Regions from separate parts of the Silvibacterium dinghuense genome, predicted to be linked through region 1. Evidence: riboswitches for the same ligand, from Rfam matches in the RefSeq annotation. Region 1 holds a riboswitch; the other holds the start of a gene.

Region 1 (7,867 bases):
AGTTGAGCGCGAAGTAGCCGGTATGCGGAGCGATGCGAAAGGGCCGCGCGCCGACCAGCGGAGAGTCGGCGCCGATGGGGACATTGCTGAAGCTCGACGCAGTGTTGTAACTGGGCGAGAGGTTATCGCTCGAGAACGAATGCTGCACCACGGCATCGGTGTAGGTATATCCGCCGCGAGTGAAGAGATGCGTACCCAGCTGATACTGTAGCTCGACCTCGGCGCCCTGCGCGCGATACGCAAGCGAGTTGATGTAGGCTCCGCCGTATTCGAAGGGCGGCAGATCGGCAGCCGGAATGCCCAGCTCGATGAGGCCGGCCTGCGGCACGTATTCCACTCCATTCGTAAATGCATTGTGGAAGTACGTGACACCCAGAAGCCCGCGTCCTTTGAAGATCTGCTGATCCACGCCAGCATCGTAGGTGCGCGAATCTTCCGCTCCAAGCGGCGTTACGTGATACTGCGAGATCAGCTGCGCGCCATCGGAGAGCGGCTCCAGCAACCCGTAAAGTGAGTTGGTCTGGTCATAGACACTCGGCTCCTTGATGCCCTTGCCGAAGCTCGCGTGCAGCTTGGTGCCGTTGAAGAAACTACGGTCCGAAGGACGCACGAGGTAGTACGCAAGCGACGCACGCGGAGTCGCCGCAAATCCGAAAAGGCCGTTGTCTTCAAGCCCTGTGCCCAGGTTCCAGAAGAGCCGGTTGCGGACATCGCCGGAGAGCTGCAGCGTGTAGCTGTAGTTATCGCGGCTGATCGTGCTCGGTGTCTCGCCGGTGTATCCCGCCGCGCCATACTCGTGCTCGTACTTAAATGCGCCGAGCGCCAGGAAGTGCGGCGTCACGCTGTAATCGCTCTGCGCGTAGACAAAGTCGCGGCTCGATGGCGACAGGTACTGCGAATAGGTATCGCTGTACTGAAAGATGGCCTGTCCATGCACAGAGTAGCCGTTGGCGCCGGTGATTGTGACCGGCGCGCCGAGCCAGTACCCGATCTCGGGATCGTAAATACCGGTCGCGCCAAAGTCGTTGTATTCGGAGTTCAGCCGCAGACCTCCGTAGCGAACCATGTTATGCCACTTATCCGTAGCCTGGTTATTCCAGGTCACGCCGTAATAGTTATCCTGCTCCTTCTGCTGCCCGTCGTCGGGGATGCCGTAGAGCGCAATGGCGTTCGGCTGACCACCGGAGACGATGACATGGCGTACGGTAAAGCGAAGATCGTTGGCCCGGTTCGGCGTCCATCCGAAGTTACCGGCATAGGTAGCATTGTGGAACTCGCTGTTCGGGATGTTGTTGTCGGTGTCGATGCGCGCAAAGGCCGAGTAGAGATCGAAATGCTTATATGCCATGCCCGCGGTCACGTTGTTGCGATAGGTGCGGAAGTTGCCCGCCTCGCCGGCATAGGTGATGTAGGGTAGCTCCGTCGATCCGCACGGCGTGGTAAGACTGACGACACCGGCCAGCGCATCGGAGCCATAGAGCGCACTGTTCGGTTCGCGCAGCACTTCGATCGACTGGATGCCCGTGCTCGCGAGGTTGGCAAACTCCACCGCTCCACCGATAGCATCGGCCGGGATGCCGTCGATCAGCACCTTGTTCGCATCCGATGCGCCGCCGCGGATGTACAGCGCAGTCGTGCCGCCCATCTCGCCGGTCTGCGTCATCTGCAGTCCTGGCACCAGGCGAAGCGGGTCCTGCACCTCGGCAGCATAGCGAAAGTCCTCGGACGGCATCACCGTCACCGAGGTTCCGGTCTGCGCTTCCGGCGTCGGAGCACCCGTCGAAGTAACCGTCACCTGCTGCGTGAGCGTGGGCGTGGCGAGCGTAACGTTCAGCTCGCCGTCTCCGGACGCGGAGAGATATACGCTCTGACTGCCGGCAGCCTGAAAGGATGGAGCAGCGGCGCGAATGCTATAACGCCCCGCAGCCGGGATTGCGAAATGGTACGCGCCGGTGCGGTCACTGCGCGTGCTGGCGATCACATGCTCATTCTCGACGAGACTCACCGCGGCATCGGCAACCGCCGCGCCCAGCGGATCGACCACCGTGCCATGAAGCTCACCGAACTTCTGCGCCTGCAGAGTGGGGAACCATGACGGAGACAGGAAAAGTGCGAGAAAGCCACAGGTAGACAATCGACGTACAAAAACAGACATGTTCCCCCTCGGGTTCGTGCTGCAGCCGGGCCGGTCTCCTGACTCGCGCGTCATCGAGCAAGTGCTGCCTTCCGGGAGCCAGGCTCCAGTGGCGTTAGAACTTCCTGCACTTCTCTCTGCGCTCACAGTTACGGGGTAGTGGCGGATTTGCACCGCGCTTCCCGACACCCTGCTGGTGATGATGTTCCGTGAATACACTCCCTGCATCGAAACGGACCGCGACAGTCCATTTCGATCACAGGAAAACGCTAAGGCGCGGAAGCCGCCATACCCTTCAATGTGAGCGGCAGCCCCGCCACCATGAGGACCACATGATCAGCGAGGGCCGCGACACGCTGGTTGATCTCGCCCAGCAGATCGCGATAGCGCCGCCCCAGCTCGAAGGCCGGAACTACTCCGCTGCCCACTTCATTCGATACAAGGATCACAGAGCAGGGCGCTGCCTTCAATGCAGCACAAAGATCAGCAACAGCCTTCGACAGCCCGTCGGGATCGCCGCTGAAGGTGTCGAGCAGCTTGCCCGCATATAAGGTGAGGCAGTCGATAACCAGCAGATCACAATCCTGCACCGATCCAATCGTCTCAGCCAGCCGCAGCGGCTCTTCGATTGTCTTCCAGTGCCCGGGCCGCTCGGCTCGATGGCGTTCGATCTTGCGCCGCATCTCTTCGTCATCCCGCCGCTCGGCGGTGGCGAGAAACGTTACACGGTCAGCATGCGAGGCGAGTTCGAGCGCATAACGGCTCTTGCCGCTGCGCACCCCGCCCAGGACGAGGGTTACGCGCGAAGGTGCAGGTGTGAACATGCTCGGCTTTCCGGCGCTCGCCAGGGCGAACGCACAAAGGCAAAGCGGGAAGGAACGAGAAATCCGCTGCCACGTGATCCGGAAGGTGATCCCGTGCTCATGCTCTTCAACTCTCCCATCGAAGTTGAATCAGCCCGGACTGGCATCTGGCCGGTCTCCTGACTCACGCCTCACTGAAATCGAGCGGCCTTCCCAGAACTTCAGTCCCAGTGGCGCAAAATGCCGATCTCTCCGCGTTCACAGTTACGGGGTAGTGGCGGATTCGCACCGCCTTCCCGAACACCAGATGTCTTGAAAGATACCGTCCGGCTGCCGGAAGGTCAACGCCTGCAGCCGATGCAGGGGAACGTCTTCCTCCGCATGCACAGGAACTCTGGATTTTGAGTGGAAAACTGCAGAAAAGGATTAAAAGCTGGCGGAGGGAGAGGGATTCGAACCCCCGTTACCCTTACGGGTAAAGCGGTTTTCAAGACCGCCTGTTTCAACCACTCACACATCCCTCCGCGACGGGCGCGGACACGCTGCACTTATTGTAATGCAGCGCGTCCGCTGGAGCCCGACTGGCCCAAAGCCTACTTTTGCACCTCGAACTGCGCATGAAGAGCGGCCCGGGAGTCGTCTCCGGCCCACACATCGTAGATCGAGGGATCGAAGGTCCAGCCATGCGTGGCCGCACTCCAGTAGGCGAGCTGATCGCGGTCAAGGGCGAAGTGGACGGTCTTCGTCTCTCCGGGTTTGAGGCTCACACGCTCGAAGCCCTTCAGCTCCCGCACCGGACGCGAAGCAAGCCCATAGCGCTGATGCGTATAGAGCTGCACCACCTCGTCCCCGGCCACAGCGCCTGTATTTGTCACATCGACAGATACATTTACGGTATCGGCCGGGGTAACGGCAGAGCGATCGAGCTTCAGGTTGGAGAAGGCGAACGTCGTGTAGCTGAGGCCGTAGCCGAAAGGATAGAGCGGCGTGCTCTCCTCATCCCAGTAGCGGATACCGCTGTCTTCGGGGTCCTGCGTGGTGTTGTGAGCGTAGGGCTGAGGCACCTGCCCTACATCGCGCGGCCAGGTGATGGGCAGCTTGCCACCCGGAACGGCATCGCCGAAGAGCAGGTCCGCAATGGCATTGCCGCCCTGCGTGCCCGGATACCAGGCCTCGAGAATCGCCGGCACGTGCGCGGAGGCCCAGCGCAGATCGAGCGGACGGCCATTGAGCATCACCAGAACGACGGGCTTACCAGCAGCCGCGACTGCTTCGAGCAACTGCTCTTCCTCGCCAGGCAGCGCCAGCGACTCGCGCGAAGCACGCTCACCGCTCATGTTCTGCGCCTCACCGAGCACCAGGACAACGATGTCCGACTCGCGGGCCGCGCGGACCGCGTTATCGAGATGCTGCTTTGCCTCGGAGGCCGGCCATTCTGGCTCCGGCTTGACACCGAAGAGGGCATCGAACATCGAAGGATACTTGCGGCGGATCTGAACGCCTTGCTCATAGAGAACATCCGCTCCGGGACCAAGCTTGTTCTTCAATCCTTCCAGAACCGTAACCGTCTCGGGCAGCTTCTCCTGAAAAGACCACGAGCCGAGCGTATCGAGCTTCGAGTCGGCGAGCGGACCGATCACGGCCACGCGGTGCAGGCTGCTCTGCTTCAGCGGCAGGAGCGAACCCTCGTTGCGCAGCAGCACCGCCGAGCGCTCGGCCGCGAGACGCGCCGCGGCACGATGCTCAGGGTCGGCAAGAATGCGCTCCGAGCGGGCTTCATCCACATACGGATGATCGAAGAGGCCCATGCGCAGCTTCATCTCGAGGATAGGCAGCACGGCCTCGTCGACCTGCCGTTCGGTGACAAGCCCCTGCTTCAGTGCTTCGGGCAGGCCCTTCGTGTAGGCATCATGGCCGAGGGCCATCTCCATGTTCACACCCGCGGTAACGGCACGCACTGCGGCATCCTGTTCGTCCTTTGCGAAGCCATGCGCGGCCAGGCTCTTGACCGCATCCGCATCGCTGACCACAAAACCCTGAAAGCCCCACGCATCGCGCAGCACATCATGCAGCAGCCAGCGATTGCCGGAGGCGGGCACATCGTTGAGATCCATGTAGGCGCTCATCAAGGTCCCGACACCGGCCTTCACCGCAGCGTGAAAGGGCTGCAGATAGATGTTCCAGAGCTGCGCATCCGAAATATAAGAGGCTTCGTAATCACGGCCTCCCTCGGCCGCACCATAGCCGGCAAAATGCTTGGCGGTGGCCAGCAGGTGATCGGACTCGCCGATCGCATCCCCCTGAAAACCGCGCACCTGCGCAGCAGCCATCGCCGAGCCGAGATATGGATCTTCCCCAGCACCCTCGACGATGCGTCCCCAGCGAGGATCGCGGGCGATATCGACCATTGGCGCAAAGGCCCAGTCGATACCCACGGAACGGGCCTCCTGGGCGGCGATCGATTGCACACGTGTGACCATCGCCGGGTCCCACGAGGCAGCCATCGCCAGCGGCACCGGAAAGATGGTGCGGAAGCCGTGGATGACATCGAAGCCGAAGATAAGCGGAATATGATGCGGGGACTGCTCGACGGCGATGTGCTGCAGGCGGTTGATCGTGGCAGGATCGGTAACGAAGAGCAGCGAGCCGACATCGCCTTTGGCCACGGCATCTTCAATCGGCATGCCGGGTGAGAGCTCGGCCGGAGCCTTGGGGCCGAAATAGAAAAGCTGGCTGAGCTGACCGATCTTCTCCCCGGTGGAGAGCTGCGACAGAATCTGCTGCGCCTTGGCGGCAGCCTCCTGCTCACTCATCGCCTGCGCGGCAGCAAAGCGTGCCATGCCGAGGAAGGCAAGGAGCAGGAGAAGAATAGGTGCGTCATACTGTTTCTTTTGCATCGTGCCTGTCTTTCTGGCTATAGCCGATTAGAAAAGCGGTGCATGCTGGCTTTCAGAAGAGTGGAAGTAGCGGGTCCAGAAGTCGAGCTTCGCCTTGTCCGCAAGAGGCATCACACCGGTGCGCTCGCCGATCTCCATCGTCCGCGGCAGATCTTTGCCGACCGGAGACCATGTGGGCAGACCCTTCGCATCCGGAGTTCCGGACGAAGCAAACGCCTTGAGATACGCGGAGGCGAGATCGCTGACCTGGTGATCGATATTCTGCCAGGAACGGTCGAGCAGCTTGAGATTGCGAAAGAAGTAAGGAATCTCGCCCGAATGGAAGGCTCCGTATTCGGGATGCTGCGGCCAGGGGATACCGCGGTCGAAGTAATAGGTGAAAACCGGGCTGTGCACGCTCTGGCCGCGGCTCACGGCCCACAGGTACATCGAGACACGATCGCGGTCGCGCGAGGCCTCGATGGCTGCCTTCACCATAGCCGCATCCGAAGCGGCTGGATAGAGACGCAGGTACTCCCCGGCAAAGCTGCCGTAGCGCTGGCGAGCCAGCGCCTCGTAGTCGGCGACGGAGTGCAGCGGCGGCATCGAAAGCAGGCCGTCATTCGCCTGGTATCCGGTAATGACGGGAACATCGCTGCCGGCGCGGCGGCGGGCAAGCTCCGGAGGCGCAGCAGGCAGAATCCAACCGTCAATATTCGGGGAAAAGCGGCCGCCCTGCTGCTGGGCCTTCAGCAGCTCTTCTGCGGACATAGCGCGTAGATCGTGCAACGACGCCGCATGGTGGTCCGACGCGAACTTCGTGCCATCCGCCTCTGCGGCAGCCAGATCTTTGATCGGCAGGCCACCGAGCGAGAGACCGCTGTCCGCCATGGCTCCGGTGAAAAGCCCCCTGGCCTCGGGCGATACCAGGAGTGCACCGACACTGAAGGCTCCGGCCGACTGGCCCCAGATAGTGACACGATCCGGATCGCCACCAAAGCTGCGGATATTGGCCTGCACCCAGCGCAGCGCGGCAATCTGATCCATCAGCCCATAGTTGCCGGCAGCATGATGCGGCGACTCGGCGGCCAGCTCGGGATGCGCGAAGAAGCCGAAAATCCCAAGACGGTAATTGATCGTTACCACCACCAGCCCGGTGCTCGCAAGATTCGTCCCGTCGTAGATCTGCACTGCGCCCGAGCCTTCGACGAAGCCGCCACCGTGGATATAGACAACAACCGGCAAGTTCGCAGAAGACGAGAGCTGCGGTGTCCAGACATTCAGGTATAAGCAGTCTTCGCTCACCTGGTTGTGGACCAGGAATTCGTGCGTCCAAGGCAGACGTTCGTCGGCAGTCGTCTGCATGCAGCTCGCCCCGGGATGATCCGCAGCGCGGATGCCGCTCCATGGCGCAGGCGGTTGCGGCGCGCGCCAGCGGAGATCGCCTATCGGTGGCGCAGCAAAAGGAATGCCCTGGAAGGAGACAACCTGGGCCGAGGAGTCTTCCACCCCGAAAACCGCGCCAGCGGTAGTCTTCACGGTGGGTGCGGCATGAACCGGCAGGGTAAAGAGCAGAGCGACGAGACCGAAGAACAGCGGGCAGGGAGCAGCGAGAGCCTTCCGGATCATGCGGGGCCGGTTCCTTGCGGGAAGATGACAGCGCGCAACCCAGCAAGATACTCCAGGACGACAGCAGTTGTATCGCAGACTTTCGCTGCTTCGCGCATCGGATCACTGACAACGACCACTCCCGATGATCGGGAGATGACCTGTTGTGCGTTCCTGCTCGCCATACCTGGATGGATCACGAGGTTCATGCCTCCCGTCCAAGCGAAGCTTGGACGGGGCACCCATTTCCTCGCAGGAGTAAAGGCGGATGGACGACTCAACGCTCAATCGCGACTAGCGGGAGCGGAGGCCGAAGGCGAATCGCCCCGTGCGAAGCAGCCGAAGGACTGGACGGCCAGTCCTTGGGTGTATCCACATATAGCTGGTCTGAAAATAAAGAACGTACCCTTATCGTTGTCATCCCGACCGGAGCATAGCGCAGTGGA
Region 2 (7,867 bases), 1.3 Mb from region 1:
GCGCGATAAGGAATGCGGCGTCATCCTCTGTCTCGCCGGTTCTCTGATCTCCGCCGGCCTCAAGCAGATTTTCATCGATCTGATCCGCAACAACATGGTGGACGCGATCGTTTCGACCGGCGCCAACATCGTCGACCAGGACTTCTTCGAAGCCCTCGGCTTCAAGCACTGGATCGCCAGCGACCTGCTCAAGCAGGGCACCGAAGACGGCGTGCTGCGCGAGCTGATGATCGACCGCATCTACGACACGCTCATCGACGAAGAAGAGCTGCGCATCTGCGACGACACCACGCTGAAGATCGCCGACTCGCTCGACCCGCGTCCCTACAGCTCGCGCGAGTTCATCCGCGCCATGGGCGCCTACCTTGAGAAGGAAGGCAAGACCCCGGAAAAGGGCGGCGTCGATTCGATCGTCTACGCGGCCTACCAGTACGATGTGCCGATCTTCTGCCCGGCGTTCAGCGACTGCTCGGCCGGCTTCGGCCTGGTCGCCCATCAGCACGCCCGTGGTGACAAGCCCAAGGTTTCGCTGGATTCGGCCAAGGATTTCTACGAGATCACCCAGCTGAAGATCGCCAACCCGACCACCGGCCTGCTGATGATCGGCGGCGGCGTGCCCAAGAACTTCGCGCAGGACATCGTGGTGGCCGCCGACATCCTCGGCCAGGATGCCCCGATGCACAAGTACGCCATCCAGATCACGGTGGCCGACGTCCGCGACGGCGCGCTCTCCTCGAGCACCCTCAAGGAAGCCAGCTCGTGGGGCAAGGTCGACACCACCTTCGAGCAGATGGTCTACAGCGAAGCCACCCTGGCTCTGCCGCTGGTCACCGGCTATGCCTACCACAAGAACGCACACGCCGAGCGTCCGACCCGCCGCTGGGCTCGCCTGCTCGAGCCGGTTACCGCGTAACTGAACCGGTCACTGCAGAAGCAGAACCGCCCGCCACCACGGCGGGCGGTTTTCTTTGTGACACTTACGGGCTAACCCTATACCGGAAGCGGCTCGCTGGAGCGAATTTCCCTGAAAAAATGGCTTTTCCTCTCGCCGGTCGTATTTTCCATGGAGTAATATCTGCAACTGGATTTGTCTCCCCCCGCGCAGATCCCTGCATTTTCTGCTTTGGAGTTGGCTGTGTGGCTCACAGTTGAGGTTCTTGCTGCGTTGTATGTCGCTACGTTTGTCTGGTTTTGGTCTCTTTGCCGCTCCTCGGCACGGCGCGAAACCGCTTTTACGGGCCAATCCCGGCCGACAGCCAAGCTCATTCCCTTCGAGCGCGGACTGGAGCTGGAGCCTCGCCGCAGATCGCGCGCCTAGAACCTGTTCTTGACACCGGAATCTGCTCTCCTCTCGAAAGATTCGGCCGAAGACTCAGAGGCGGGACTACCTCGTTGGGTAACTCGACGGCATCCGCGTCATTTCCGTCTGGACACCTTACAATTACCTAGGTAATCCTAGTCTGGAGTTACTTCTCAGCGGCAACCGCTCATGGCCGAATTCCGCGTCAGTCGCCTTCACATCCCCCTCTTCGCCGCGGCACTTCTGCTCTCTGTCGGCGGAGCCCTTCTTCTGTTCAGCGCGGATATATCTCAGCTTTTGCGTGGCCCGGTTCTGCCACGCCTGCTTATCCTCTGGAGCGTCGCCCAGATTTTGTTCGTCGCAGCGGCACTGGCCAGTTTCCGGGCAGCCCGCCATCAGCGCGAATCCGAGGGGCAGCTGCAACAGATTTCCCAGCTCCAGCAAAGCATCCTGGATTCCGCCGGGCCCATGATCATGGCCACCGATCTGGACGGCATGATCCTCATCTTCAATCCGGCTGCCGAACGCATGCTGGGGTATACCGAGTCGGAGGTGTGTCTCCGGCTCAACATTGAAGAACTGTTTCTGGACGGAGAACTGGAACGCGTAGGCCGGCGCATCGCCTCGCGCCCCCAGCTTCCCGCCCTGCAGCGCGGGGCCAGTGCAGCCCTGCCGGAATCCCTGATGGCCCGCTTCATCCACTATGTTTCCGGCTCCCCTGCCAGCCGCGTGCGCGGCATCGAGATGCAATATCGCCGCAAGGACGGCAGTACCTTCCCGGCGATGGTCTATCTGGGGGCGGTGCGCAGTGCTACGGCCCAGGTGACCGGCCTGGTGTGCGTGTCGATGGATCTTTCTTCGACCAAGCGCGCCGAGCAGGCACTGCGGGAGAGCGAAGACCGCTATCGTGATCTCTTCGACAATTCGCAGGAGATGATCGCCACGCTGAGCCCGCGCGGACGCTATCTCTACGTCAACCCTGCATGGCAGGCTCTGTTCGGCATCAATTCCGAGGGCTTCCAGAGCTTCATCAGCTTCGAGTCGCCCTTCCCTGTCGTCGCCCAGGCAGAGGCAGCGGCTCTCTTTCGCCGCGCGCTTAAGGGCGAGAATGTGGAAGGCGAACTGCTGAAGCTGCTGGATACGGAAGGGCGCCCCGTCGAAGCTGCCGCGAGCCTCAGCTGCCGCTACAGCGAAGGCCGACCGGTTGCCGTGCGCTGCATCTTCCGCGATGTGACACAACAGAACCTCCGCGAACGCCGGCTGCGCATGCAGCTGCAGATCAACCAGATGATCGGAGAGTCGACGACTGCGGAAGAAGCCTTCCCCAAGGTGCTCGGCGCGCTGTGCGCAAGCCTCTCCTGCGATCTCGCCAATCTATGGGTTGTGGATGAAAGCAGCGATCTCATCCGCTTCCAGTTCGGGTGGTCGACACCGGGCCACATCTATGATGAGTTTCAAAGAGAAACCCGCTTCCGCGTCTTCAGCCGCGGACAAGGGCTCCCGGGCATCGTCTGGAATGCCGGAGCGCCGCGCTGGATTGAAGAATTGCGCGATGAGCGCGCCTTCGAACGGCGCTTCGCAGCCCGTATCGAAGGGCTGCAGACCGGCTGGGCCGTGCCTGTTCGCGCCGTCAATCAGGTCATCGCCGTCGTCGAGTTCTTCAGCCGCCAGCGTCAGCGCGAGGATGCCGAGACGATGGCCTCTGTCGAAACCGTCTGCGCCTCGCTGGGACAATTCATGGCCCGCTTCTCCCAGGAACGGCGCGTACAGGAGCTGAATCGCCAGAAGGAGTTCATCCTGAACTCGGTGGCCGACGGCATCTTTGGCATCAACTCGGAGAACGGCGTCGACTTCGTCAATCCTGCGGCAGCCGAGATGCTCTCGGCCGACACCGAAGACCTAGCCGGGCAGCCCCTGCATGCTCTGCTTCACCAGGAAGGCAACTGCAACCAGACCTGCGTGCTGCAAAGGGCGCTGCACATCCATGAGGCCTCCAGCGGTCAGGATGTCTTCTACCGCGCCGATGGTTCGAACTTCCCCGTGGAGTTTGCGCTCACGCCGATGATCGAGCGCGGTGTCGTCGTCGGCAGCGTGCTCAGCTTCCGCGACATCAGCCAGCGCTATGCGCTCGACCGCATGAAGGACGAATTCATCTCCACGGTGAGCCACGAACTGCGCACGCCGCTTACCTCCATTCGCGGCGCGCTGGGCCTGCTCTCCCATGGCTTACTGAACGAGGTCAACGACAAGGCGGCAAACCTGCTGCGTATTGCGGTTTCAAACTCCGACAGACTGGTGCGCCTCATCAATGACATCCTCGATCTCGAGCGCATGCAATCCGGCCGCGCCCCTCTCGCCTTGCGGCCATGCGCGGTACACGAACTCGCCCGCCAGGTCGCCGACTCCATGCAGCCCGTGGCTGACAGTGCCGGCGTCACATTGAGCGTCGAAGCCGAGCCGATCTCGATCGAAGCTGATCCCGACCGGCTGAACCAGGTGCTGACCAACCTGCTGAGCAACGCCATCAAGTTCTCATCCAGAAACTCCCGTGTACGCATTGTTGTTGGCTCGGCTTCCGAGGGACTGGCGCTCAGTGTTATCGACGAAGGGCGCGGCATTCCCGCAGATAAGCTGGAAAGCATCTTCGACCGCTTCCACCAGGTCGATGCATCGGATTCACGGCAGAAGGGAGGCACCGGTCTCGGTCTGGCCATCTGCCGCACCATCGTCGAACAACACGGCGGCCGCATCTGGGCAGAGCAAAACAGCGGAACAGGATCGACCTTCCGCATCGTGCTTCCTGCCGCGCTTGCCGACAGCGGACCTGCGCTCATGCATCCCGCACCCGCCTCTTCCGAGGCCGTTACGCTGCTGATCTGCGAGCCCGATGCGGAGGTTCGCCGCACCATTGCCGAGCCGCTGCGCCGTCACCGCTACCGCATCTACGAAGCGGAGAACAGGGAGCAGACGATGCAACTTGCCCATCGCTTCCCGCTCTCCGCCATCCTGCTCGGCCTCTCGCATCAGCCGCATAACGGCTTCGAAACCATGGAAGCCCTCAAGAGCGATGCTGAAACCGCCACCATCCCCATCGTGGTTCTCAGCCTGCTTTCCCTTACGGATAAACCCCTCGCGGCTCGCACTGCGGACTCCTGGCTGCAGCGCCCGGTCGAAGAGGCCTCGCTGCTCGCCGAATTAAGGAGAGTGCTCAAAAACACGCAGAACAGTACCTCCGTTCTTCTGGTGGAAGATGATGAAGACCTGGCGAAGGTGATGACGACCACCCTCGAGCGCGCCGGTTTCTCTATCCGGCATGCAGCCACGGTAGGCCGAGCCATCGCGCTCTGCGAACAGAGTGCACCGGACCTCATCATTCTCGACCTGGCGCTGCCTGATGGCCACGGCCTGGAGTTGGTGCGCTGGCTCCGTCTCCATCCCCTGATGCGCCGGCTGCCGCTGGTGGTATATTCTGCGCGAGAAGTACCCGCTGAAGAGCAGACAGAACTGCGCCTGGGACAAACAGAGTTTCTCACCAAGGCGAAAGTGCAACCACAGGAAGTGGAAGAGCTGGTGGTCGCCATGCTTCACGACTCCGGCCGCGATGCCATGACCATGGAGCTTCCCTTCTCGAATGAGACCGCCGAAACGGCGGAACAATAAAAGATCAGAGCAACGACCATGTCCAGGCGCATTCTCATCATCGATGACGACGACGATATCCGCGAGGTAGCCGGCCTCACGCTCGAGATGATCGGAGGCTGGACCGTGCTGACGGCCAACTCGGGAAGCAATGGCATTGAGCGCGCCCGCCAGGAAAAACCGGATGCCATCCTGCTCGACGTGATGATGCCCGGCATGGATGGACCGACAACATTCCAGGAGATGCAGAAGATTCCCGAGATCGCGCAGATCCCGGTTATTCTGCTCACCGCGAAGGTCCAGGGAGCGGATCAGAAGCGTTTCGCTTCGCTCGGCGTCGCGGCCATCCTGCTCAAGCCTTTCGATCCGATGACGCTCGTCCAGCAGATATCCGACGCGCTTGGGTGGAGCGCGGAATGAACACCGTGAGTCCGCGATGACGGACCCGACAGCGCAAGAAAAAATAGCACAGGCGCTGCGAGGGATCTGGATCAGCAGCCGCGCGACGCTCGAAGAGCGCATCTCCGTGCTGACGCAGGCCGGGCAGGCACTCGCCGCCGGCACTTTGGATGATTCCCTGCGCCAGCAGGCGGAATCCGCCGCGCACAAACTGGCCGGAGTGCTGGGCACTTTTGGCATGCCGCGCGGCAGCGCACTGGCATCGCAACTCGAGCAGGCTCTCGGCAACGAGAAGTCGAACGATAGGCACGCCGAAGTACAGCAGTGGCTCGTTGAATTGCGCGAAGAGATGGCCGCGCAGGACCGGCGCTGCGCCTGACCTTCTCCGAACGATGACACACAACCCTGTACACTGGTTTTGAGCAGGTCAGGGCTCTTTGCGAGCTCTGCGAAATGGGAAGCCGGTGTGAATCCGGCACTGTCCCGCAGCGGTATGGGGAACGAAACGTGGCACGGCGAAGAGCCAACGCACTGTCCTTTCACGGATGGGAAGCGGCCATGGAGTAGGCGGCCCTCAAGTCCGAACACCAGCCTGCCGCCACCACCACGGAGGCGCTGGTAGCTGACCGTGGGTGCGCTTGAGGTTTGCCGTTCTCGTGGACTGGACCGGCCGCCACTGCTCATGCCTGCGTCTTCGCGCAGGTAAAGCCTGCGCACGGGTGGTTCTTTCGCAACAGGAGAGAACCGACACATGCATTCTGCGACACCCTTATCTTCCGTTTCCGTCACCACCGCGAATCTGGGCTTTCCACGCATCGGCCGCCATCGCGAACTCAAGGCCGCACTGGAAAAATTCTGGACCGGCGCCATCGATGCAGAGCAGCTTCTCCAGACCGCAGGCTCACTGCGCCACGAGCACTGGCGCGTGCAACGCAAAGCCGGCATCGACGTCATTCCGACAAACGACTTCTCGCTTTACGACCAGGTACTTGATGCGCTGGTCCTGATTGGAGCAACGCCCGAGCGCTTCGGCAGCGGCGAAGTCACGCTCGAGCGCTATTTCGCGACGGCCCGCAACAGCTCCACGCAACCCGTGATGGAGATGACCAAGTGGTTTGACACGAACTATCACTACCTCGTACCCGAGTGGTCCGAAGGTCTCGCGTTTACGCCGAACACACGGCGGCTGCTCGCCGAAATAGCCGAAGCCCGCGCGCTGGGCATCGATCCCCGGCCCGTGCTGCTCGGCCCTGTCACGCTGCTTGCTCTCGGCAAGGGCGTCAACGGCTTCGATCCGCTGCAGCTGGTCGATCGCATCACCACTGTGTATCTCTCCATCCTCGATACACTCGCGGCCAACAATGTTTCCTGGGTCCAGATCGATGAGCCGCTGCTGATCACCGATCTCACTCCCACACTTGCCGAGGCTTATCGCAGCATCTACGCACGGTTGAGCAAGAGCCCGGTACGCCTGATGCTCACCACCTACTTCGGTGCGCTGGGCGATAATCTCCCCCTGGCCGTCAGCCTCGGCACCGCGGGGCTGCACATCGATCTGGTACGCGCACCCGAACAACTCCAGACGGTGCTCAACGCGCTGCATCCGGAACAGACACTCAGTCTCGGCTGCATCGACGGCCGCAACATCTGGCTCACCGATCTTTCGGCTGCTCGTTTGCAGATCGATGAGGCCGTCCGCGTCCTCGGCAAGGAGCGGGTCATCGCGGCACCGTCCTGCTCGCTGCTGCATGTGCCGCATGATCTGCGCGAGGAGACGGCTCTGCCGCCGCGCCTACTTCGCTGGCTGCGCTTTGCCGAGGAGAAGCTCCGCGACCTCTCCGCGCTGGCTCGCAACGAAACTTCGGTCCTCACGCAGAATCAAGCCGATCTTGCCGACCGCAAAGAAGCCGAGAGCACGACCAACGCCACGGTCCGCACTGCGCTCGCATCGCTTGGCGAGGCAGACTTCACGCGCCGTTCACCGTATCCTGCGCGAGCCGGAGCCCAGCGCAAACAACTGGGTCTGCCGCTCGTGCCCACCACGACCATCGGCTCCTTCCCGCAATCGGCCGAAGTGAGAAAGCATCGCGCCGCGTGGCGAAAGGGTATCGAGAGCACAGGTCAGTATGAGTCCTTCCTGCGCGAAGCCATTGCGGACTGCATTCGCGAGCAGGAGCGCATTGGTCTCGATGTGCTGGTACACGGCGAGTTCGAGCGCAATGACATGGTCGAGCACTTTGCCGAGTTCCTCGAAGGCTTCGCCTTCACCCGCAACGGCTGGGTGCAGAGCTACGGCTCGCGCTGCGTCAAACCGCCGGTGATCTACGGCGATGTCTCGCGCCCGCAACCCATGACAGTACGCTGGACCGAGTATGCGCGCTCACTCACCGAACGACCGATCAAGGGCATGCTCACCGGCCCCATCACCATCCTGCAGTGGTCGTTTGTCCGTGATGACATTCCCCGCAGCCAGACCACCTGGCAGATTGCGCTTGCCCTGCGCGAGGAGATTCTCGATCTCGAACGCGC

What was found. Region 1 has a riboswitch for cobalamin ahead of cobU (bifunctional adenosylcobinamide kinase/adenosylcobinamide-phosphate guanylyltransferase). Riboswitches for the same ligand answer to the same signal wherever they lie in the genome.
Region 2: linked by a shared signal. The riboswitch ahead of metE (5-methyltetrahydropteroyltriglutamate--homocysteine S-methyltransferase) and the one ahead of cobU (bifunctional adenosylcobinamide kinase/adenosylcobinamide-phosphate guanylyltransferase) in region 1 are both predicted to bind cobalamin.

Annotation. Positions count from the first base shown of each region.
Region 1 covers NZ_SDMK01000001.1:1,873,059-1,880,925, forward strand. The annotation lists gene ESZ00_RS07340 (TonB-dependent receptor) at 1-2,155, opposite strand, end outside; cobalamin riboswitch at 2,167-2,342, opposite strand; gene cobU (bifunctional adenosylcobinamide kinase/adenosylcobinamide-phosphate guanylyltransferase) at 2,404-2,958, opposite strand; cobalamin riboswitch at 3,090-3,260, opposite strand; tRNA gene ESZ00_RS07350 (tRNA-Ser) at 3,372-3,461, opposite strand; gene bglX (beta-glucosidase BglX) at 3,531-5,834, opposite strand; gene ESZ00_RS07360 (carboxylesterase/lipase family protein) at 5,862-7,442, opposite strand.
Region 2 covers NZ_SDMK01000001.1:579,476-587,342, forward strand. The annotation lists gene ESZ00_RS02190 (1,9-bis(guanidino)-5-aza-nonane synthase) at 1-913, shown strand, start outside; gene ESZ00_RS19980 (hypothetical protein) at 1,442-1,744, opposite strand; gene ESZ00_RS02195 (PAS domain S-box protein) at 1,652-4,960, shown strand; gene ESZ00_RS02200 (response regulator) at 4,979-5,359, shown strand; gene ESZ00_RS02205 (Hpt domain-containing protein) at 5,376-5,717, shown strand; cobalamin riboswitch at 5,746-5,948, shown strand; gene metE (5-methyltetrahydropteroyltriglutamate--homocysteine S-methyltransferase) at 6,090-7,867, shown strand, end outside.